DNA from 3 places in the Rhizobium sp. OAE497 genome. Region 1 is predicted to be linked to each of the others. Evidence: predicted binding sites of a transcription regulator. Region 1 holds the regulator's gene; each other region holds the start of a gene.
What was found. The regulator LexA, encoded in region 1, represses DNA repair genes until DNA is damaged. The targets are predictions, from matches to a motif close to TGTTCNNNNTGTGTTCNG.
Positions count from the first base shown of each region.

Region 2: a site for LexA is predicted at 2,568-2,585, ahead of ABIE40_RS01885 (DNA recombination protein RmuC). Genes of this name have one in related genera too.
Region 3: a site for LexA is predicted at 4,751-4,768, ahead of dinB (DNA polymerase IV). Genes of this name have one in related genera too.

Region 1 is NZ_JBEPOA010000001.1:1,727,938-1,735,795, forward strand. It holds partial or broken gene gltA (citrate synthase) at 1-670, opposite strand, end outside; gene ABIE40_RS08975 (ComEC/Rec2 family competence protein) at 1,070-3,388, shown strand; gene lexA (transcriptional repressor LexA) at 3,369-4,082, opposite strand; gene ABIE40_RS08985 (VOC family protein) at 4,287-5,165, shown strand; gene kdsA (3-deoxy-8-phosphooctulonate synthase) at 5,162-6,007, shown strand; gene eno (phosphopyruvate hydratase) at 6,172-7,446, shown strand; gene ABIE40_RS09000 (FtsB family cell division protein) at 7,591-7,858, shown strand, end outside.
Region 2 is NZ_JBEPOA010000001.1:368,837-376,694, reverse strand. It holds gene ABIE40_RS01900 (FitA-like ribbon-helix-helix domain-containing protein) at 1-244, opposite strand, end outside; gene def (peptide deformylase) at 306-821, opposite strand; gene ABIE40_RS01890 (methyl-accepting chemotaxis protein) at 919-2,412, opposite strand; gene ABIE40_RS01885 (DNA recombination protein RmuC) at 2,617-3,843, shown strand; gene ABIE40_RS01880 (ribokinase) at 3,890-4,789, shown strand; gene ABIE40_RS01875 (methyl-accepting chemotaxis protein) at 5,019-7,346, shown strand; gene ptsN (PTS IIA-like nitrogen regulatory protein PtsN) at 7,421-7,858, opposite strand, start outside.
Region 3 is NZ_JBEPOA010000003.1:274,919-282,776, forward strand. It holds gene ABIE40_RS27815 (FAD/NAD(P)-binding protein) at 1-1,281, opposite strand, end outside; gene ABIE40_RS27820 (LLM class flavin-dependent oxidoreductase) at 1,351-2,670, opposite strand; gene ABIE40_RS27825 (ATP-binding protein) at 3,091-4,314, opposite strand; gene dinB (DNA polymerase IV) at 4,832-5,917, shown strand; gene ABIE40_RS27835 (lipocalin family protein) at 5,957-6,490, opposite strand; gene ABIE40_RS27840 (hypothetical protein) at 7,286-7,462, shown strand; gene ABIE40_RS27845 (GGDEF domain-containing protein) at 7,650-7,858, shown strand, end outside.

The sequences.
Region 1 (7,858 bases):
AGATACGGTCCATGGCGCGGGAGAGAACCGGATTGACCGTGTACTCTTCGCAGGGAACGGCAAAGCACATGCGCAGGAAGTTCGACGCGTAATCGAGGTCGTTCTTCGGGTAAACGAAGGGCTGGCCGATGTGGTACTTGTAGGCCATTGCGGCCAGCGTCGGCATCTTGGCGATCATGCGCAGCGAAGCGACCATGCGCTGGTGCGGATCGGTGATGTCGGTCGAGTCGTGGTAGAAGGCCGAGAGAGCGCCGACACAGCCGCACATGACGGCCATCGGATGCGCATCACGGCGGAAGCCGGTGAAGAAGCGGCTCATCTGTTCGTGCACCATCGTGTGGTGCGTCACGCGGTGGTCGAAGTCCTTCTTCTGAGCTGCCGTCGGCAGTTCGCCGTAAAGCAGGAGATAGCAGACTTCCAGGAAGTCGCCGTGCTCGGCCAGCTGCTCGATCGGATAGCCGCGGTGCAAGAGAACGCCCTCATCGCCATCGATGTAGGTGATCTTCGATTCACAGGATGCGGTCGAGGTGAAACCAGGATCGTACGTGAAGGAGCCGGTGTTTTTGTAGAGTGCGCCGATATCGATGACATCTGGCCCAATCGTTCCGCTCTTTACGGAAAGATTGGCGGACTTGTCGCCGATTTTGATTGTTGCGCTTTGATCCGTCATTCTGATCCTCCAAATTGGCGGCGGCGCCATAAAAGCGCCATAGGGTTAAGCGTCCGCTCAGATTGCTATATGATAGCGCGCCTAATGCCAAGTTACCGTGACGCCATTTTGTGCATCGCAGTATCAACTTTTAGGCACTCCTGCGATGCTGTAAACGCATAGCGGAAGCCGATGATTTATTTAGGCTTTTTGCACTCACGATTTTTTGCGTTTTTTCAATCGATTATTGTTGCTGAAACGCGCGCAGGGTTGCATCTTGGTTGTATTTTAATGGGTCGCAAGGCTCTTTACATGCCGGGGTTGAAAAGCAGCGAGATCAGCCTGAAGCTTTCGGACGATGCGGCCAAATTGCCGCATCTTGAACCAGCGCGCGCCTATTCTGGCCTCGTGCCCGTGCCGATGCGGCACGTACCGGCCGCGCTCAGCGCCTACCGGCTCCGATCATCCATCAGGCGCGCGATAGGCGACATCCCGAAATGCGCCGACGAAGAGCTCGCCTACGGTGCGCGAATGCTCTTCGCGCCAGTTGCTCTCGGCTTTGGTGCTGTCGCGTGGTTTGCGGCCGGCACCGGCGTTTCGCCAATTATACCGCTCTTCTTCATCGCGGTGCTGTTCACTCTCATGATCGTGACCGATCGGGCGCGGGAGGGGATGCGCGTCGTGATCGCCGCATTGACGTTGGTCGCGGCAGGCGTGGCGACTGCGCAATTCGAAACGTGGAGAGCCGAGACCATCCTCCTTGATTCCGCCGTGACGACGACGGTCACGGGACGGGTCGAGCGCCGGGAAAGCGACGGCCGCGGCGGCTGGCGCTACCTGCTGTCATTGCGCGCAACCGAAAACCCGGTGGTGAAACGCCCGCCCGCCCGGGTGACTGTCATCGCCCGCGGCGCCAAGTCCGAGTTCGAGACGGGAACCTGGGTGAAGGGCAGGGCGCGGCTGACGCCACCCTCCGGTCCGGCACTCCCCGGTCTCAACGACTTCTCGTTCTCATCCTATTTCGATCGCGTTGGCGCCAATGGGTTTTTCTATGGGGCGCCAACGACGGTGACGCCGGGAGCCGCAGACGAGCATTCGCTGACCGACAGCGCCTTCGAGTGGCTCTACCGGCTGAGAAGCGGCATCGGTGATCGCATCAGGGGCATTTTGCCCGGCGATACCGGCGCTTTCGCCGCCGCCCTCGTGACCGACGAGCGGCGGGCGATTTCGGCAGAGACCACCGAAGCGCTCCGCCAATCCGGTCTTGCCCATATCATCGCCATATCCGGCCTCAACATGGCGCTGTCCGCCGGCATCTTCTTCGTCGGGTTCCGCACGCTGCTCAGCCTGTTTCCGTCCGTCGCCCAGGCCTATCCGGTCAAGAAGATCGCGGCCGCCGGAGCGCTTGCAGCCGTCACCGCCTATTTCCTGATTTCCGGCTTCGCAGTTTCCGCCGAGCGCGCCTTCATCATGATGGCGATCATGCTGACGGCGGTGTTCTTCGACCGGCCGTCGATCAGTTTGCGCAACGTGGCGCTCTCGGCGCTGATCATCATCGCCATCTCGCCCTCAGAAATCATGGGGCCGAGCTTTCAGATGTCCTTTGCCGCGACGCTGGCGCTGGTCGCCGGCTATGCGCTCTGGAAGGAGCGGCCGGCCCGCGACAAGCCCTTTGCGAAATTGCGCCTCGTCAGGCTCATGTCATCGGCGGCCGGCTTCTTCGGCGGCATCCTGCTCACCTCCGTCATCGGCGGTTTCTCGACGGCGCTGTTCTCGATCGAGCATTTTCACCGGCTGACGGCCTATGGCCTGCCTGCCAATCTCGCCGCCATGCCCGTCATCTCCTTCGTCATCATGCCGGCCGGGCTGCTTGCAATGCTTTTGATGCCGTTTGGGCTGGATGCCTGGGCCTGGCAGGTGGTCGGCTTCGGTCTCGATCTGGTGATCGCGATCGCCAAGACCGTCTCGTCCTGGGGCGGTGATATCGGCGTCGGCCGGTTGCCTGCCTGGTATTTCCCGGCTGCGGTCGCGGGCTTCCTGCTATTGACCCTGCTGCGCACCCGGCTGAGGCACATCGGCACGGCAATCATGGCCCTGTCGACGCTTGTGGTCGTCATGCTTCCCGAAAAGCCGCCGCCGAAGATCGTCATTGCTGAGGACGGCAGCATGGCGGGGATCATCGGTTCAAGCGCAATCGCCACCAATCGCCAGCGCCCGCCGGGTTTCATCTTCGATCAGTGGAAACGGGCTCTGGTGCTGGACAGCCATCGCGAGCCGATCTTCATCACATCGGCACTGGTCCCCACCGCGCCGCCGGGCGAAAGATTGAGGCTGACACCAGCGCAACAGCAGGAAGCGCAGAGCGCCATTGCGGTGAACGCCAGGGAAGAGCGGTTTTCCTGCGTCAAGAAAGCCTGGTGCACGGCAAAGCTGGAGAACGGCTCGGTGCTGACGGTCATCGACAATGCCGCTTACCTCGGCCCCGCCTGCGATGCATCCGATATCGTTGTCACACCGGTGCGCCTGCGGCTTGAAAGCTGCCGCTCTGGCGCGCTGCTCTTCACCGGCGCTACTTTAAGAAGGACAGGCTCTGTCGAGTTGAGCTTCGATGGAGGTGCTGCAGCGGTCACCGCATCCTTCGAGGATCTCGACCGCCCCTGGACCCGCCACCGCGCCTATGATTGGCGTAGCGGCACTTTTGACGGTGATGAGATCACCGTTAGTGATAGCGGCGGATAAGGCCGACAAGCTTGCCCTGAACCTTGACGCGGTCAGGCCCGAAGATACGCGTTTCGTAGGCCGGGTTGGCAGCTTCGAGTGCGATCGATGCGCCCTTGCGGCGGAAGCGCTTCAGCGTCGCTTCTTCATCGTCGACGAGGGCGACGACGATATCACCGGCATTGGCGGTATTGGTGTTGCGGATGATGACGGTGTCGCCGTCGTAGATGCCGGCCTCGATCATCGAGTCGCCCTTGACCTCAAGCGCATAGTGCTCACCGTTTCCGAGCATATCGGCGGGAACGGTGATGTCATGGGTGTTCTGCTGGATTGCCGAAATCGGCACACCGGCGGCGATGCGGCCCATGACCGGAACCGAGATCGAGCTGCTATTGTCTTCGTTCGCCGGCTTCGGCGGCGCGACGGGCTGCGGCTTGCCGAGGCTGCCTTCGATGACGCTTGGCGAGAAGCCGCGGCGCGGCTGGATGCTGGGGCTGTAGGCCTCGGGCAGCTTGATGACTTCCAATGCGCGGGCGCGGTTCGGTAGGCGGCGAATGAAGCCGCGCTCTTCGAGCGCTGTGATCAGGCGATGAATGCCCGACTTAGAGGCGAGGTCGAGCGCATCCTTCATTTCGTCGAAGGACGGCGGTACGCCGGACTCCTTCATCCGCTCGTGAATGAAGAGGAGAAGCTCCTGTTGTTTGCGCGTCAGCATCGAAGTCTTTCCCCAGATTCGTGAAACAAAGCCAGAACGGACACTATATGTTCCATATGTGTTCCGCAAGTGCCTAAATATTGGTAAAACTTCCCATCATTTTTCGTCATTTTTGAAAGTTTCTTTGCCGGATTGGTTATCCGCGCTTGCGCTTTGCCCGGCGCGGCGTGCAAATCTCTGCCGGCTTCACCGGAGGGAACCGCCATGACGCATCCGCTCGATCATCTGGTACTGCCCGTCACCCATATCGATGTCGCCCGCGAGCGACTCGGCCGTCTCGGTTTCACCGTCGCCGCCAATGGCCGTCATCCGTTCGGAACGGAGAATGCCTGCGTCTTCCTCGCCGACAAGACCTATCTCGAGCCGCTCGGCATCGCGAGCCAGGCGGAGTGCGATGCGGCCGCCGCCAAGGGCAACAGCTTTATCGCCCGCGACCAGGCCTTCCGCTTCCGCTGCGGCGATGATGGCTTCTCGGCGGTCGTCTTCGGCACCGACGATGCCGATGCGGACAAGGCCGCCTATGATGGCGCGCAGCTGAGCGGCGGTGACATGGTGGAGTTCTCGCGCCCGATCGTCATGCCCGATGGAACGCAGGCGACCGGCGCCTTCAAGCTCGCCTTTGCCGCCGATCTGAGGGCGCCCGATGTGTTCTTTTTCGCCTGCCAGCGGATCAACGCCTTTCCGGCCGATCGCAAGGCGCTGGAGACTCATGCCAACGGCGTTCTCGGCATTGTCGAGATTGCCCTCAGCGCGGAGGAACCCGACGCCTTCGCGTCGCTGTTGCAGACGGCAAGTGGCGGCGTTGCGCCCGGTGAGGCCGCCTTCGGCCTTTCCTTCGCCCTCAGTAATGTCCGGATCGCCATCTATTCCGAAGAAGGGATGGAGGCCTATTTCGATGTCGAGCCGCTTGGCACCGATAACGGCCTGCGGGCGCGGGCAATCGTCTTTGCGGTCGCTGATCTGGCCGTGACAGCGGCGCATTTGGCTGCTAACGGGATCACCTACTTGAATATGAACAATCGTCTATTGGTGAAGCCGGCGCCGGGACAAGGCGCGATCTTCGCCTTCGAGGAGACCCAATGAGCAACACCAATGCAGAAGTCGCCGTCGGCGAAGGCGCTGGCCGCGTTACCTTTTCCAATGCCGGCAAGCTGTCGATCATCGCTGGCCCCTGTCAGATGGAAAGCCGCGAACATGCCTTCATGATCGCCGGTGTTCTGAGCGAACTCTGCAAGAAGCTCGGCATCGGCCTCGTCTACAAGTCTTCCTTCGACAAGGCCAACCGCACTTCGCTTTCGGCGCAGCGCGGCATCGGCCTCGACAAGTCGCTCGAAGTCTTCTCTGATCTGAAGAAGGAATTTGGCTTCCCGGTTCTGACCGATATCCATACCGAGGAGCAGTGTGCAGAGGTCGCAACCGTCGTCGACATCCTGCAGATCCCGGCTTTCCTCTCGCGCCAGACCGACCTTCTCGTTGCTGCGGCCAAGACCGGCCGCGCCGTCAACGTCAAGAAGGGCCAGTTCTTGGCTCCGTGGGATATGAAGAACGTTCTTGCCAAGCTGAATGAGACGGGCAACCCGAACATCCTGCTCTGCGAGCGCGGTGCTTCCTTTGGTTACAACACGCTGGTCTCCGACATGCGCTCGCTGCCGATCATGGCGGCCATGGGCGCGCCTGTGATCTTCGACGCCACGCATTCGGTGCAGCAGCCGGGCGGGCAGGGCGGATCGAGCGGCGGTCAGCGCGAATTCGTCGAGACGCTGGCGCGTGCAGCCGTCGCCGTCGGCGTCGCCGGCGTCTTCGTCGAGACGCATGAAGATCCTGACAATGCGCCGTCGGATGGCCCGAACATGATCTATCTGAAGGATATGCCGCGGCTGCTCGAGAAGCTTCTGGCCTTCGATGCGATCGCAAAGTCGGCCTGACGTTCAAAAGGCTGACATGATCTTGTAATAGGCCACGCAGGTGGCCTGAAATGAAGGCATGTTAGGCGGCTCAAAAACGGCTGTGAAAACGCCATTGCAATCTGCGTGCCTTCGATTAAGACGATTTCAAACGATTTATCCACCCACCGAGCAGGAAGAAACCCATGACTGCAATTACCGATATCATCGCCCGCGAGATCCTCGATAGCCGTGGCAACCCCACCGTCGAAGTCGACGTCTATCTCGAAGATGGCAGCATGGGCCGTGCGGCTGTTCCGTCGGGCGCTTCGACCGGCGCGCATGAAGCCGTTGAAGTTCGCGATGGCGGCAAGCGCTATCTCGGCAAGGGTGTCGAAAAGGCTGTCGAAGCCGCCAACACGGAAATCTTCGACGCCATCGGCGGCATCGATGCCGAAAACCAGATCCAGATCGACAACATCATGATCGAGCTGGATGGCACGCCGAACAAGTCGCGTCTCGGCGCCAACGCCATCCTCGGCGTTTCGCTCGCTGTCGCCAAGGCTGCCGCTCAGGCCGCCGGCCTGCCGCTTTACCGCTACGTCGGTGGCGCTTCCGCTCACCTCCTGCCGGTTCCGATGATGAACATCATCAACGGCGGGGCGCATGCCGACAACCCGATCGACTTCCAGGAATTCATGATCCTGCCGGTTGGCGCCGACTCGATCCGCGAAGCCGTCCGCATGGGCTCGGAAGTCTTCCACGTCCTCAAGAAGGAACTGTCGGCTCAGGGCCACAACACCAACGTTGGCGACGAAGGCGGTTTCGCACCGGGCCTGAAGAGCGCCCCTGAAGCCCTCGACTTCATCATGAAGTCGATCGAAAAGGCTGGCTACAAGCCGGGCGAAGACATCCATCTCGGCCTCGACTGCGCCGCGACCGAATTCTTCAAGGACGGCAAGTACGTTCTCGAAGGCGAGGGACGCACGCTGGAATCGGGCGCCATGGCCGAATACCTCGCACAGCTCGCTGCCCAGTACCCGATCATCTCGATCGAAGACGGCATGGCTGAAGACGATTGGGACGGCTGGAAGGCCCTGACCGATCTCGCCGGCAAGAAGGTTCAGCTGGTCGGCGACGACCTGTTCGTCACCAACTCGGCACGCCTGCGCGACGGCATCAAGATGGGCGTTGCCAACTCGATCCTCGTCAAGGTCAACCAGATCGGCTCGCTGACCGAGACGCTGGACGCCGTAAACACCGCACACAAGGCAGCCTACACCGCCGTCATGTCGCACCGTTCGGGCGAAACCGAAGACTCCACGATCGCCGATCTCGCAGTTGCCACCAACTGCGGTCAGATCAAGACCGGCTCGCTGTCGCGCTCGGATCGTCTGGCAAAGTACAACCAGCTGATCCGCATCGAAGAGGGCCTTGGCCCGCAGGCCCGCTATGCCGGCCGTTCGATCATCCGCGGCTGATAGCCCTTAAAGCTCAATGCCTTGAAACCCGCGCTCCACCGGCGCGGGTTTTTTCTTGCCCGCAAGAATTCATAGTCAACGGACGGTTAATCTCTGAGCGCTACTCTCTTCGCATAGGTAATGCGTTTTAGAGCATGTGTGCGTATGTGGACAAAGCATCATAAGAAAAAGAAGATCGGCCGGTTCGTGGTCCCGGCCATGACGGTCGCCTTTCTCTCCTATTTCGGCTATCATTGCATCCATGGCGATTACGGCCTGCGTACCACCGAAGTCTTCGAGCAGCGGCGCATTGCCCGCGAAAAGGAACTGGCGACGTTGAAGGCCAAGCGCGAGCATATCGAGCAGCAGGTCGCGCTTCTGAGCGACGGCTCTCTCGATAAGGATATGCTGGACGAAAAAGCCCGTTACCAGC
Region 2 (7,858 bases), 1.4 Mb from region 1:
GTTCGCGGTCGGGCTCTCGCCGGGCGGTCTCAATCGCTGCCAATTCGTCATCCGTCCACCGCTCGGTGGAAAGCAGTGCGGCGAGCCACTCGCCCGCCGGACGGCTGCCGCTCCCGGCGGAAGCAAGTGACCGGCGCAGATGAGCGATTGCCTCGTCGGAAAGACTGCGGCCGCTTTCGCGGGCGCGCTCCTGAAGCTCACGCTTCAGCGCATCATCCAGATTCCTGATCAGCAGATCGCCCACGAAAGTCTCCCATGATATCACTGATATCATAGTGCCTTCGCGCGTCTTTTTCAACGACCGGTCAGATCGCCTTCGACTTCGCAGCCTTGGTGAACTTCTTGATCACCATCTCGCGCTTCAGCCGCGAGATATGGTCGATGAACAGCACGCCGTTCAGGTGGTCGATTTCGTGCTGCAGGCAGGTCGCCAGCAGGCCGTCGGCTTCGGCGGTCAGTTCCTTGCCGTCGCGGTCGAGATATCTGACGGTGATCGTGGCGGGACGTTCGACCTCGGCATAGTAATCCGGGATAGAAAGGCAGCCCTCTTCATAGACAGAGCGCTCGTCCGAAGACTTCAGGATTTCGGGATTGATGAAAACCTGGGGCTGCTTGTCTTCGCCTTCGCGCGAGACGTCAATGACGAGCATGCGGCGCGGTACGCCGATCTGGATCGCTGCAAGGCCGATGCCCGGCGCGTCATACATGGTTTCCAGCATGTCGTCGGCGAGACGCTTCAGTTCATCGTCGACGCGCTCGATCGGCTTGGAAGCCTGGCGGAGAATGGGATCGGGAAGAATGATGAGTGGCTTGATGGTCATGGCGTTCCCATAACCTATCTTTTCGGGCGTGGGAATTATCCCGAAACTTCCGGAGGCGGTTTTTTGCTGCCGCCTCCGGAAAATCGCCGTATTCGTCTTACGCAGCGCGGCGGCTGATGGTGCCGCGGATATCGGCCTGGGTGCGGAAGCGCTGCAGCAGATCCATGAGATTGCTGACCTCGCCGCGCAGGCGGCGGGTTTCGGCCGAGGTGTGCTCGACCATGCCGGAATTCTGCTGGGTGATCGTATCCATGTTGCGGATGGCGACACTGACTTCGTTGACACCAGTCGCCTGATCGCGGGCGGCAGCGGCGATCTCGGCGACGACATGGTTGATCATGTCGATGCGGCTGATCATGTCGTTCAAAGCTTCACCAGTGCTGCTGACGATGCCGACACCCTCGTCCACCTGGGCGGAGCTTTCCGAAATCAGGTTCTTGATCTCCTTGGCAGCTTCCGCCGTGCGCTGGGCAAGCTGGCGAACTTCCTGCGCCACGACGGCAAAGCCCTTGCCCGCCTCACCGGCACGGGCGGCCTCGACGCCGGCATTCAGTGCCAGAAGGTTGGTCTGGAAGGCGATCTCATCGATGACGCCGATGATCTTGGCGATCTCGTCGGATGACTTCTCGATGCCGGCCATGGCCGAGACGGCGCTGCTGACGAGCTCGCCGGAGCTCTTCGCACGCTGCTGCGTCTCGCGAACCGCGTCAGAGGCCTTCTCGGCATTGGCCGCTGTGAGGCCGACACTGACGGACAGCTGCTGGAGGGCGGCCGAGCTCTCCTCGACGCCGGCTGCCTGCTGCGCGGTGCGCAACGCCAGATCGTCTGTTGCCTTGGAGATGGTGTTGGTGCCGCTCAGGATCTCGGCGGACGTGCTGCGGACCGAGCCGAAGGAGCTGCGCAGAGCCGCAACGGCGCGGTTATAGTCTTCGGCCATATGCTTGAAATTGCCTGGCAGATCGGCCGGGAGGGAGGCTTCCAGATCGCCGTTCGACAGCGCTTCGAGGCCGCGGCGCAAATGATCGAGCGCCATCGCCTGATCCGCCTCGGCCTTGGCGCGCTCCTCTTCCAGCTTGTGGCGCCGCTCTTCGAGCGCTTCGAGATAGACGGAGATCGAGTAATCCATGTCGAGCATCGCTGCCTTGATGACGGCGGAGAGCTTTTCGGCGAGCGCCTTGCCCTGCTGGCGGCCGAACATAGACGGCCACTGCTTTTCCATGATGCCCTTGACGAGTTCGGACATGACGATCGCGTAGCCGCCGATATACCAGCGGGGCTCCAGACCGATGCGCGCATGCGTGCGGCCGACGGCGGTGACGCCCTTCACATAGGTCTCGTCGAAATTGCCGCCCGCGAGGTTCGCCCAGTGATTTTCCTGCGCCTTCTTGGCGTGGCCCATATGCGACTTGTCGGAGAAGAAGCCGGCGACGGCAGGGGTCTTGGCGATCTTGGCGTAGAACTTGTCCAGCGCACCGCCGACCAGCGAGCTGATCACCGGCCGCATCTCGCTCATCGTCTTGCGCGCGGTATCATCGAGCTCGATGAAATCAAGGCGCTGCTTGAGGGAGGACTGCGAATGCTGGCTGGTCATGATGATCTCTGTCTGCCGGGGGCGATGTAAGGAATTGTTTCCGCTGCGACATTTCTAAAATATGGTTGAGCAATCGTTAAACCCCGCCACGATTTATCGTTGCAGCAACTTGGCAGGCTGCGGCCTTTTGCCGGCATCTCCTGCAGCTGTTGATATGTTCACGTTTTGATCTAGTCAGGGCGCTGAAGTTTGCTATGGTGGGGCATGAACAATTCTGCCGACTCGCTCGCCATTTCGCTCGCCGCCATCAATCCGGCCATTCTTGCTCTCGTCGGCGGCGCCATCGCCGCGATGATCGTCCTGCTGGTTTTCCTGCTTTTCAGGAGCGGTAATCTCAGACGGGAGCAGAATGAGGAAGCGGCCATTCGCTCCGCCGAAGCGGATGCGCGCATGGCCGAACTGCTGAAGATCCAGGCCGAGATGCAGGGCCGCATCTCGACGATGGCCGAGGTCTTCGGCACTCGTCAGGCCGAGCTCAATCAGGCGATCAACCAGCGGCTGGACGGCATGTCGCAGCGCGTCAGCCATACGATCACCGAACAGACGAAATCGACGCACGAGAACCTGCAGCGGCTTCAGGAGCGGCTGGCCGTCATCGATGCGGCGCAGAACAACATCCAGACGCTTGCCAAGGACGTCGTCGGCCTGCAGGCAATCCTCTCCAACAAGCAGACGCGCGGTGCCTTCGGCCAGTCGCGCATGGAAACGATCGTCGCCGATGGCCTGCCGATGGGTGCCTATGCATTTCAGCAGACGCTGTCGAACGGCTCGCGCCCGGACTGCACGGTGAAGATGCCAAATGGCGCACCGCCGCTGGTCATCGACGCCAAGTTTCCGCTGGAGGCCTGGAACGCGATCCGCGATGCCGGCGGTTCGGATGCCGGCAAGGCGGCGTCCCAGCAGTTTCGCCGCGACATGGAAATCCATATCCGCGATATTTCCGAGAAATACCTGATTCAGGGCGAGACGCAGGACACGGCCTTCATGTTCGTGCCGTCGGAATCGATCTTTGCCGAGATCCACGAGAATTTCGAGCCGATCGTTCAGAAGGCGCACCGGTCGCGGATCGTCATCGTCTCCCCATCCCTGCTGATGCTGTCGATCCAGGTGATCCAGGCCGTCCTCAAGGATCAGCGTATGCGCGCGCAGGCGCATGTGATCCAGGGCGAGGTCGCCAACCTGATGGACGATCTCGGACGTCTGGACGAGCGTGTGCGCAAGCTGCAGGGTCATTTCGCCATGGCGCAGAAGGATGTCGACATGATCGTCACCTCTGCCGACAAGCTGACCAAGCGCGGCTCCAAGATCGAAGCGCTGGAATTCGAGGCGACCGCTGACGGCGCCAAGCCGGAGCGCGACGCGCAGCCGGCCGCGAAATCCGTCGAGAGCCGCACCGGTCTTCTCAAGCTCAGGGTGGTTGACGAAGAGTGAGGCCTTCGGGCAGTGTCGCGCCAAAATCAAAGGACGGGACATTCACATGATCACTGTGTTCGGCTCCATCAATATGGACCTCATCGCCACCACCGCACGCCTGCCGAAGCCCGGCGAAACGGTCGCCGGAAACGGCTTTGCGACCGCTGCCGGCGGCAAGGGCGCCAATCAGGCGCTGGCGGCCCGGCGCGCCGGACGCACGGTGCGGATGGCGGGCGCCGTCGGCAAGGACGAATTCGCGGCGCCGGCGCTGGCGCTGCTCGATGACGCCGGAACCGACCTCGCGACGGTCAAGCGCGTCGAAGGCCCGACCGGCACTGCGCTGATCCTCGTCGGCGGCGATGGTGAGAACATGATCGCCGTTGTGCCCGGCGCCAATGGTGCGGTCAGCGCGGCGGATGCCGATGCTGCGATCGCAGCGATGGATGCCAGCGATATCCTGATGCTGCAGCTTGAGGTTCCCGCCCCTGCGGTGGAGCGTGCGCTCGAAGCCGCCCGCAAGAAGGGCGTTCGCACCGTGCTCAATCTTGCACCGCTGATTGCCGATGCCGCACGCCTCGGGCGCCTCGCCGATATCGTCATCGCCAACGAGACGGAATTCGAGCTGCTTGCCGGCCAGGAGAACATGACAGCGGGCGACCGCGAGGCCGCGCTTCAGCGCCTGCATGGCGAGACCGGCCAGACGCTGATCGTGACGCTCGGAGCCGATGGCGTGATCGCCATTCGCGACGGCCAGCTGGTGCGCGCAAAGGGTCTGAAGATCGAGCCGATCGATACGGTCGGCGCCGGCGATACCTTCTGCGGATACCTCGCCGCCAGCCTCGATGAAGGGCTCGATTTCGAGGCCGCGCTGCGCCGGGCAGCCGTTGCCGGATCGCTTGCCTGCCTCAAGGCCGGAGCCCAGCCGTCGATCCCGCTGAGTGCCGAAGTCGCAAACAAGCTATAGACTTTTCTGTTTCCGATAGGCGCAAGCAAAAAGTGAAGGCGTTCAGGCGACTAACGGTCCGCTTTCATACAATTTCACTCAAATTTAAGAGATTTCTGGCGATCTTTTCGGCGATCGCCAGGCCTCCTCAGAGGGTGCCCGGTTTAGCCCCACGGCCGCTCCATGACGAAGCGGCTCACCTCGCCTTTGCCGGAAATGTTCGTCCGGCAAGTCGCCCCGCCGAGGCACCATGTTCATCTTTCGCATGAAGTCGCTTGCCGCAAAGCTTATTGTCATCACGGGCGTTGCAATCGCGCTCGTTCTTTTCGTTTCTAACTTTTTCCTGATCGATCAGACGCGCAGCCGCGTGCAGACCCTGACGATGGATCAGGCCAATCTTGAAGCTAAAGCCATTGCCAACGAAATCGCCGCCAATGTCGGCGAACTCGCCAGCGCAGCGCGCTCCATGTCCGGTGTCGTCGGCCGCGGCCACGAGGGCGGCAATTTCGACCGCAAGGGCATCATCAACGTCCTGAAGGCCAATCTCGAAAAGAACCCCTTCGCCTTCGGCAGTTGGTTCTGCGAGCAGCTCGGCGCCTTCGACGGCAAGACCACCGAGATTGCCGACAAGCTCGATCAGGGCACCAACAAGGCCGGCGCCTTCACGCCCTACTGGTCGAAGACCAAGGACGGTGCCATCCAGTTCTCGACCTTCGATAACGATTATACCGCCGAGTGGTGGAAGCTTGCTGCCGAGAGCGGCAAGGGCGCGATCACGTCGCCCTATCTCGCCGAAGGCACCGACGTTCCGACCCTCCTGACCTCGATCGCCTACCCGGTTGTCTCGGGTGACAAGATGATCGGCGTCGAAGGCGTCGATATCTCGCTGAAGTCGCTGACCGACAAGCTGCAGGCCCTGCATCCGTTCGGCTCCGGCCGCGTCACGCTCGTTGCCCAGAATGGCAACTGGATCGTCGCGCCGACCAAGGAACTGATGTCGAAGCCTTATGAAGGCGACGGCTCGACCGAGATCAAGAACGCCCGTGCGTCGATGGCGCCGACCGTTGTCCGCAACCTGACCTTCGATGGTTACGAGCCCTTCGACCGCGTCGTCTATCCGTTCGCCGTCCCGGATCTCAACGCAACATGGGTCGTCCTCGTCGACGTACCGCATACCGCGATCAATGCCCCGGTTCAGGATCAGACCTTCATGATGATCGTCGGCGGCATTCTCGTCCTCGGCGCGGTCATGCTGGCCCTCTACTTCGCCGTGCGCTCCTTCGTGCAGAAGCCGCTCGGCCAGCTGGTCGCCGGCGTCAAGAAGCTGAGCGACGGCGCCTATGATCAGCCGGTTGCCGGTCAGGATCGTGCCGACGAAATCGGCTCGGTCGCCAAGGCTCTCGAAGGCTTCCGTTTCGCTCTTGCCGATACGCGCCGCCTTGAAGCCGAAGCAAACAACCAGCGCAGCGCAGCTGAATCCGAGCGCAGCCGCTCCGAGAGCGAGCGTCAGCAGTCGGTCGCCCTGCAGCGCCAGATCGTCTCGATCGTCGGTGCCGGTCTTTCCGAACTGTCGCAAGGCAATCTCGGCCACCGCATCAACGAGGATTTCCCGGGCGAATACGCGAAGCTGAAGCAGGACTTCAACGCCGCCCTCGCCAGCCTCGAAGAGACCGTCCATACGATGAACACGAGCGTCGTGAACATCGGCTCCGGCACCAGCGAGATCAGCAACAGCGCCTCTGACCTTGCCAAGCGCACGGAACAGCAGGCTGCAAGCCTCGAGGAGACCGCTGCGGCGCTGAACGAGCTGACTGCGCAGGTCAATTCGAGCGCCGAGAATGCCCGCACCGCGGCTGACAACGTCAACCTCGCCTGCGAGGATGCCGAGAAGTCCGGTGAAGTCGTGCAGAAGGCGATCGCCTCGATGCACGGCATCGAGCAGTCGTCCACGGAAGTGTCGCGCATCATCGGCGTCATCGACGAGATCGCGTTCCAGACCAACCTGCTCGCCCTCAACGCCGGTGTCGAAGCCGCGCGTGCCGGTGAGGCAGGCAAGGGCTTCGCCGTCGTCGCACAGGAAGTCCGTGAGCTCGCACAGCGCTCTGCAAGTGCCGCAAAGGAGATCAAGACGCTGATCAACACCTCGGCCGTCCAGGTCAAGGAAGGCGTCGATCTCGTCGGCCGCGCCGGCGGTACACTGCACAAAATCGCCGAGCAGGTCATGGGCATCAACGGCCTGATCCGTCAGATCTCCGCGTCGGCCAGCGAGCAGGCGATCGGGCTGAAGGAAATCAACCAGGCCATGAACCAGATGGACCAGGTGACGCAGCAGAACGCCGCGATGGTGGAAGAGGCAACGGCGACCAGTGTGACGCTGAACGACGAGGCGCAGACGCTGAAGGCGCTCGTGCTGCGCTTCCGGGTTTCCGGCCAGGCAAACAGTGCGGCGCTGCGGGCAACCGCCGAGCATCTGCGCGCGCCCGTCGCCGCACCCGCATACCGGGCTCCGGCACCACGCCGAGCGGCTGTCTCCCACGGCTCGGCCGCAGTCGCGCAGGACAATTGGGAAGAGTTCTGAGAACTAACCCATATCAAACGAAAAGAGGCGCCCGGGATGACCGGGCGCCTCTTTCATTTCTGCGATTGAAAATCTCAGGCGGCGTTCGAAGTCTGCTCTTCGTTGAGGAAGGCATAGATCGCCGAGGCAGAGTCGGTGGCGCGCAGCTTGGCGACCAGATCCTGGTCGCGCAGCACGCGCGCGATGCGCGACAGGGCCTTGAGATGATCGGCGCCCGCCCCTTCGGGAGCGAGCAGCAGGAAAACGAGATCGACAGGCTGATCGTCCAGAGCCTCGAAATCGACCGGGCTCTCGAGACGTGCGAAGACGCCGACGATCGAGCGGACGCTGGCGAGCTTGCCATGCGGAATTGCGATGCCATTGCCGACGCCGGTCGAACCCAGACGTTCACGCTGCAGCACGACGTCGAAGATTTCCCGCTCAGACAGGCCCGTGATTTTCGAGGCCTTTGCCGCCAATTCCTGAAGCAGCTGTTTCTTGGAATTTACCTTGAGGGCGGGGATAATCGCATC
Region 3 (7,858 bases), on a different contig from region 1:
CCAGAACTGGCCTGCCGTCAGCGCTCCGACTGCATAGAGCCCTGCGGCGCTTGCGGCATCTGCCTGCACTCTCGATTGCCGATCGACGACGATGCCGAGCCCCTGTGCGTCTGCCTTGATCAGAGCCTGGCGCTTCATTTCCGCAAGCAATGGTGAATGCGCGATACCCGCCCTTTCGACGCCAGTGCAATTGACCAGCCAGTCGGCATTCACCTGCCTGCTTTGCAGCGTCCCCTTGGATCTATAAGTGATGGTAAGGGCGCCCCCTGTCTGCTCCACGCCTGAGAGGAAGCCGGCATGCACAGCGACGCGGCCACTCTCCATCAACTCGCGAAAGCGTGCATGGACATCTGGGGCCACCCGATGGCGATGAATGTTCCACCATGGCAGCGCGTGTCGAAGAAAGCGGACGCGCTCGGCGGCCGGAAGCCGTGCCCAGAGCGCCTGCGTCTGCGGGCGCAGACGGTCCATGACTGAGCGCCAGTCACCTGCAGCCCGGCTTTCCTCGCGCAGTCGACGAAGCAGCTCACTCAACTTGACGGGCAGGGTCTGCGGATCAAAATCGGCCGGGGGCGCCGGAGCGACGACGTGCCCATGGGGGACAAGGCCGCGCCGGGAAAGGACATCGATTTTTCCGCGGAAACCGCGTGCGCGCAGCGCCAGAACCTGATCGATCATCGTCAGGCCGGAGCCAAGAATACAGACGTTGTCGTCGCGCCCGACGCGTCTCAGCCACGACAGGCGCCACGGGTTTTCGACGATACGCTTCCTTGCCGACGCGGCCAATCCGGATACATCGAAGGGCAGCGGCGCATTGCCGACGCCGAGGCACAGCACGACGTTCCGCCCGGCGATCTCCCCACCATTGTCGAGAAGGAAGCCAAGTGTGGCGTTATAGCGCTCGACGCAGCCCGTTGCCTTGGCGCGGATGAAGTCCACCTTGCATCGCGGCCGCCTGTTGCGCAGCAGCGCCGCAAGGCTGTCGCGAACGTAGAGGCCGTAATCCTGGCGGGAAGCAAAATCGCCGTCTCTCAGCGGCCGCTTGCGCTCGGCAAGCCATTCGACGAATGCATTCGGCCTGTCTGGAAAGAGGCTCATCCGGCCGGCCGGGACGTTCAGCCGGTGGAGATATAGCTCCGAGCGATAGGCGGTTCCGCGGCCAAAGCCCGGGTCATCGCCGATCACGGCCACGGCAGCCGATGCCGGAAGAATCTCGATCAGATTGCAGAGCGTCGCGATCGCCGAGAAGCCGGAGCCAACCAAAACCGTATCATAAATCATTCGTTTCCCTCGTAAGCGCACGGCAAACGCGCCCGGGCGGGATCGTGTTCCCGCGACGTCATGGGCGCGTCAAGCGTAGCGGCTCCTGGGCCGGGGAAGCCCGAGATGGTCGCGCAGCGTTGCTCCCTCATACTTGCTGCGGAAGAGCCCCCGCCGCTGAAGCTCAGGAACCAGCCGCTCGACGACATCGTCGAGGCCCTGCGGCAGGTAGGGAAACACAACGTTGAAACCATCCGATCCTCCTTCATGAAGCCACTCGGCCATCTGGTCGGCGATCCGCTGCGGCGTGCCGACGAAGGCGAGCCCCGAATACCCGCCGTATCGCTGCGCCAGCTGCCGCACGGTCAGGCTCTCCTGAACAGCGAGCTTCAGCACCTGCTCGCGGCCGGTCTTGCTGGCATTGGTCTCGGGGACCTCGGGAAGCGGCAGGTCAGGATCGAATTTCGAGGCGTCATGACCGAGCGCGATTGATAATGAGGCGATGGCACTGTCGTAATGCACGAGGCCATCGAGATGCGCGCGCTTTGCCCTCGCCTCTTCAAGCGTATCCCCGATCACCACGAATGCCGCAGGCAGGATCTTCAGATGATCAGGATTGCGCCCCACTTTCCCCATCCGCCCCTTGATATCGGCGTAGAGCGCCTGTCCGGAGGGCAAGTCGCGCGGCGAGCAAAAGACGACCTCAGCCGTTTCAGCGGCAAGCTGCCGGCCCGGGTCGGATTGACCGGCCTGAACGATGACGGGCCATCCTTGTGGAGGGCGGGCGATATTAAGCGGACCCCGTACGGACAGTTCAGTGCCTTTATGGTTGAGGGCATGCAACTTCGCCGGGTCGAAGAAGGCGCCGCTTTCGATATCGCGGATAAAGGCGTCGTCGTCGAAGCTATCCCACAAACCGGTGACGACGTCATAGAATTCGCGCGCACGTTCGTGGCGTTCGCCATGAGCGACATGCGCATCAAGGCCGAAATTCAGTGCAGCATCGGGATTGGAAGTCGTGACGATGTTCCACCCGGCGCGTCCGCCGCTAATGTGATCGAGAGATGCGAAGCGCCGCGCCACATGATAGGGCTCGTCGAACGTGGTCGATGCCGTGGCGACGAGACCGATGCGGCTCGTCAGCGCCGCAATAGCGGAAAGCAGCGTGAACGGCTCGAACGACGTGACCGTGTGGCTGCGCTTCAAAGCCTCCTCGGGCATGTTGAGCACGGCAAGATGATCGGCCATGAAGAAGGCGTCGAACTTCGCCGCTTCCAGTTTCTTCGCAAACGCGACGATATGGGCAAAGTTGAAATTCGCGTCCGGATAAGACCCCGGATACCGCCAGGCTCCGGTATGGAGGCTGACGGGGCGCATGAAGGCGCCCAGATGAAGTTGCCGTTCGGTCAATTGCGTTCACCTTCTCGGCTCCCGGTGCCGATACTTGTCGGCGGCGTGGGAACTCGGTTGTCGCTTGGGTTCGGCCCAATATTCTCTACGGCGCGGGGGCGCTAAAGGAATATATTTTCGTTCTGCAACTCGGCTGCGAAAAGAAGCCGTGTTTGCGCACGAGCATCAGGTGCCACGTACAGGTCCGCACACGTTAGCATGTGGTGGCGGATGTCGGCACTATGGTATCCGCGCCCAGTCTCACGAGACTCTTTCCACTGAGGAAATCGCCTGCTCTTCAACCTGGCTTTACGAGTTAGCACGCACGGAAGCCGCGCCTTCGCTACGGAAAGCCACACGGCGCCGCCGCAGCATGCAGCTCTGCGTTGAATCGACCTTTTTTGTGTGAGCATTCCCGCAAGCGATGGGCTGTTTCCGAAATCACTCGCCCCAGAGGCAGGAAAGCGGGACCGCCGCCAGTCTATCACCAAAGGGTAGGATCTTGTCCCCGTCGTAAAGAACCCATCCTGCCTTGAAGGCGCTTCCGGTGGCAGCCGCAACTTTCCGGAGGCCCTTGAAATCCGGCGCTGTGACCGTCGCCGCAGCCTTTACCTCAAGCCCGATGATATCGCCGCTCTCATCTTCCAGAATAATATCGACCTCGTCCTGATCTTTGTCACGATAATGATGGAAGGTCGGTCGAGCATCGCTCCATGTGGCGAGCCTGAGAATCTCATTGGCAACGAAGGTTTCGAGCAGGGCACCGAAGGCCGAGCGGTCTCTTGCAATACGATCCTGGGTCAATCCCGTTAATGCGGCAAGAAGTCCGCTATCCAGGAAGAACAGCTTCGGCGTCTTCACGAGACGCTTCAGTGGATTGCGGAACCATGGCTCGATCCTGCGCACCAGAAACAGGTTCTCGAAGATGCCGATATAGCGACGCGCGGTTTTATCATCGAGACCGATTTGTCCTGCCAGCTGCGCGAAATTCAAGAGCTGTCCCGAGTGATGTGCGAGTGCGCGAAGTAGCTGAGGCATCTGGTCGAGACGCTCGACATCGGCGATTTCGCTAACGTCGCGCTCGACAATCGCTCGGATATATTCTCTTGCCCAAGCAGAACGACGGCGAGGATCGGGGCGTGCGATCATCTCCGGATATCCGCCAGTGAGGACGTGTTCGATCAGGTCAGACCCGACAATAACGCTCCCAGGCGCCGTAAGCTCTCCGGCAAATGCCTTGTCGAGGAAATTGCCCTTCCCTCTCAGGACTTCTGCCCGGCCCAGGGGCAGCAGGGTCACAACCTCCATCCTGCCGGCAAGGCTTTCCGAGACGGTCGGAAGCGCAAGGATGTTGGCGGATCCTGTCAAAAGAAATCGGCCGGGACGTCGGTCGTTGTCGACGGCGCTTTTGATCGCGCGCAACAGTTCGGGAGCCCGCTGCACTTCGTCGAGGATTGCAGTATCGATTTGCCTGATAAAGCCGACCGGATCGGTCTTTGCCGATGCGAGCGTCGTGTCGTCATCCAGCGTGAAATACGGCCGGTCTGTCTTGAGGAGAGATCGTACCAGAGTGGTCTTGCCGCATTGTCGGGGTCCATTCACGAGGACGACCGGCGTATCTGTCATGGCTATGGCCACGCGTTGAGACGCACCTCTGGGAAACAGCAGGTCGGCCTTGTTGTTGCTGATCAAATATTGGCCCCTTTGGAACTAACCGTAACTATTCGTCTGATCCGGAAGATAGCTTCGTCCAATCCGGATTTCAAGTTCGGCCAATCCGGAAAGGCACGCCGTCTATATCGGAGCTGCCGTCCAGCCAAAAAATTGAGATGGCAAAGGAGAAAACAAAGTGTACTCGGTCGCAGCTCGATCCTCTTGCCCCCGGCTGTCGCTCAATCGCCGCCTGCGCGATCAGCGCAGGTTGTCCATCGCAGGGCAGATGCCCCCTCGTCCTGGCCTGCAGGGATGCTCGGCAGCAGTCGCGGCAGTCCGGCCGTCCTGCGGTCCGGGAGGTGTCTTCGGAAAAAATGAGGACAGGAAGGGCTGGCAAGGCGCTAGCCGCGGCACGGGATCGCCATAGATATTTGACTCCAGCTAAAAAAGTTCTTACTTTGTTCTATTCATTAGATAGATGAAATAGACATGAACCGGCACACTTCGAACTTCACCTGAGGCCGCACCAATGGATGTGACGGCAGCTTCGACGATTAGAAAGATCATCCATGTCGACATGGATGCGTTTTACGCGTCAGTGGAACAGCGCGATAATCCGGAACTGCGTGGCAAGCCGCTCGCCGTCGGTGGTGCAGCCGCCCGAGGCGTGGTTGCGGCTGCTAGCTATGAAGCACGAAAATTCGGTGTCCACTCGGCGATGCCTTCGGTCACGGCCGCTCGCAAATGCCCTGACCTGATTTTTGTGACGCCCCGCTTCGAGGTCTATCGCGCCGTCTCGCAGCAGATCCGCGAGATCTTTGCCGAATACACGCCGCTGATCGAGCCTCTGTCGCTCGACGAGGCCTATCTCGATGTGACCGAAAACCTCAAGGATATGCCGATCGCGACCGAGATTGCGCTGGAGATCCGCGCAAGGATCAAGGCCGTTACCGGGCTGAATGCTTCAGCCGGAATCTCCTACAACAAGTTTCTCGCCAAAATGGCCTCCGACCTCAACAAGCCGAACGGGCAGGCCGTCATCACGCCGAAGAACGGCCCTGCCTTTGTCGAAGGGCTGGCCGTGAAGAAATTCCACGGCGTCGGGCCGGCGACCGCCGAGAAGATGCACCGCCTCGGAATCCAGACCGGCGCCGACCTCAAGGCGCAGTCGCTGCAGTTCCTGACCGATCATTTCGGGAAAGCTGGTCCATACTTTTACGGCATTGCCCGCGGCATCGATGAGCGCCGCGTCAAGCCGGACAGGATCCGCAAATCGGTCGGCGCCGAGGATACTTTCGCGCAGGACATTCACAGCTATGACCCGGCGCTCGAGGGCGTGCGGCCGCTCATCGCCAAGGTCTGGCGTTACTGCGAGACCAACCCGATAAGGGCAAAAACCGTGACGTTGAAGGTGAAATATGCCGACTTCACGCAGATCACGCGCTCAAGAACAGTCGCGCGGTCCTTCCTGTCTGCCTGCGAAATCGACGAGGTTGTTGCCTCGCTCTTGAAGTCAATCTTTCCGCTGCCGCAAGGCATACGATTGCTGGGGGTGACGCTATCCTCTCTCGAAAGGGCAGATGACCTCCGAACGGATCAGTTGCAGCTAGTTTAGACGACGCGCCCCTCAGAGCAGCGAGCATCCACAATGCTTCTAATGCTGCGTCCACCGCAGCATGTCGACATCGTAGCCGAGCGCTTTGGCCTTTTCGACAAGCATGTTACGGGTCTTTTTTGTCGGGTCGGGTCTCCGAGTCAGAAACCATAAATATCGACCCGAAGGTTCGCCAACTATCGACCAAGAATAATCCGCGGCGCGATCAAGGATCCAGTAATCCCCGTAAAACGGGCCGAAGAACGATACTTTGAGCTTGGCGTTGCCGCTATCCGGGACAGTTTTTGCCCTGCCTTCGGATTCTTTGCGCCTACCGTCTATTCCGCCTTCCCGGCAGGTGTTGAGCACGCGGACCATACCATCTTCACCAAGCGAGTAGTCGGCAGTAACCGCCTCGCAACCGCGCTCAAACTGATTTTCGTAGCGCGCCATCTCGAACCAATGGCCTAGGTATTGCTCGATCTCGACAGGCTTGGCTGGCTGAGGTACGGACGAGTTGCCAGAAGGCCCAGCCGGGCTGCACGCAGCCAACACGGCGCCCGCCATTGATATGATTGCGATATTGATTTTCATGCCGTCAGAATACATTAGGTGACCGATAGTTCCAGTTGCTCGTTCGCGATGGCGCGTGCGACCGTGCCCGGCTAGCCGTGGGATCCGTGCGACCGGAGCCGATCAGTTATCAGTGCCGCCATTCGTTGGAGTTTCGCAAGGGTCACGCAGACACCGTGCCGGTGAAGAAGAAAAACGCGGTCGTGGCTCCCGCAGCCGCGCCCCCGTCGGGTCGGAGCGGACAGATCGTTCGGTTGCTTTGTCTGCGCAACATCCGCTCCGTTGCGAGAATGGGTCATGCAGTAAGGTTGTCTGGCAAATTGCACGACCTTTCCGTCAGGACGCTGGGCACAGGGCTGACGAGGATCGAGGCGGTTCGAGAACCCGCAAACACATAGAGGTCGAATAGTACCTTAGAAGAAGCGCCTTCCGAGCCCGAGATTGTGTGAAAGAAGAAGTCAAGCGCCCGCCCAGATGACTCGCCACTCGACCACCGCCTCCACAGCGTCCGGGACGGGCCGACCGATGTTGATCCATGTGACGGACGACATCAAGTTCGGGGAGCCGGCGACCTTTTACTGATACCAGACGGCACCCACGTTCGGCGCGATCGAAGGGGCCTCTCTAAGCCGCATTTCATCTTCCGAGTGTTCGGCCAGGGTGATGGCGCCGATTTTGATTTGACCTTTTTCCAACCTCTCGGATGGACAAGCCAAAGTACGTTAGCGTACTATCGGTTATCGGCACCCCAAATGACGGGGCTCGTTGCCGCTGTGAGATTGGCACCTTGCGCCCCGAGACAAGGAGGACGCAACGATGGAGCTGAACTCTGTCAATGTTGATTTCAAAGACGATCAGTGGTGGGTACGCGTTGTCGAGAACGGTACTGTGACCGAAAAAGAGTTCGTGCTTGAAAGCCACGCCCGCAGCTGGGCAAGCGGCCAGAAAGCTCGGCTGAGCCAATCTGGCAATCGTACCGAGGCAGCAGAGTAACGACCTGCCGAGCCCTTCACCGCTGCAATCAACACCCGCCTAGTCGGATCTATAGTAACCGCGCTGCGGTCGGAACTATCAGAAATCTACCCGAACCGCCGTACCCACACTTTCACGACTTGGCTCCAGTCGGGATGACCGGTGGCCTTGCTCATCCTTTGTCGCGACCTAACTCACAACCATGGGTATGGAAAGAGTCCGCACTGGCGCCCAACCGTCGCCGCCGAGAGAAACTCCCGTTGTTACCGAAGGGGGCTGGGCCGAGGTCCAACGGTTGCTAGACGGCCGGACGCGGCACATACGCCTCGAAGGAGAACTGGCCCAGCTTTTCCGTGAACGTTCGGCCAGGCAGGCAGCGAAGATCATCCGTGCATGGATGGTGTGGGTTGTTCTGCT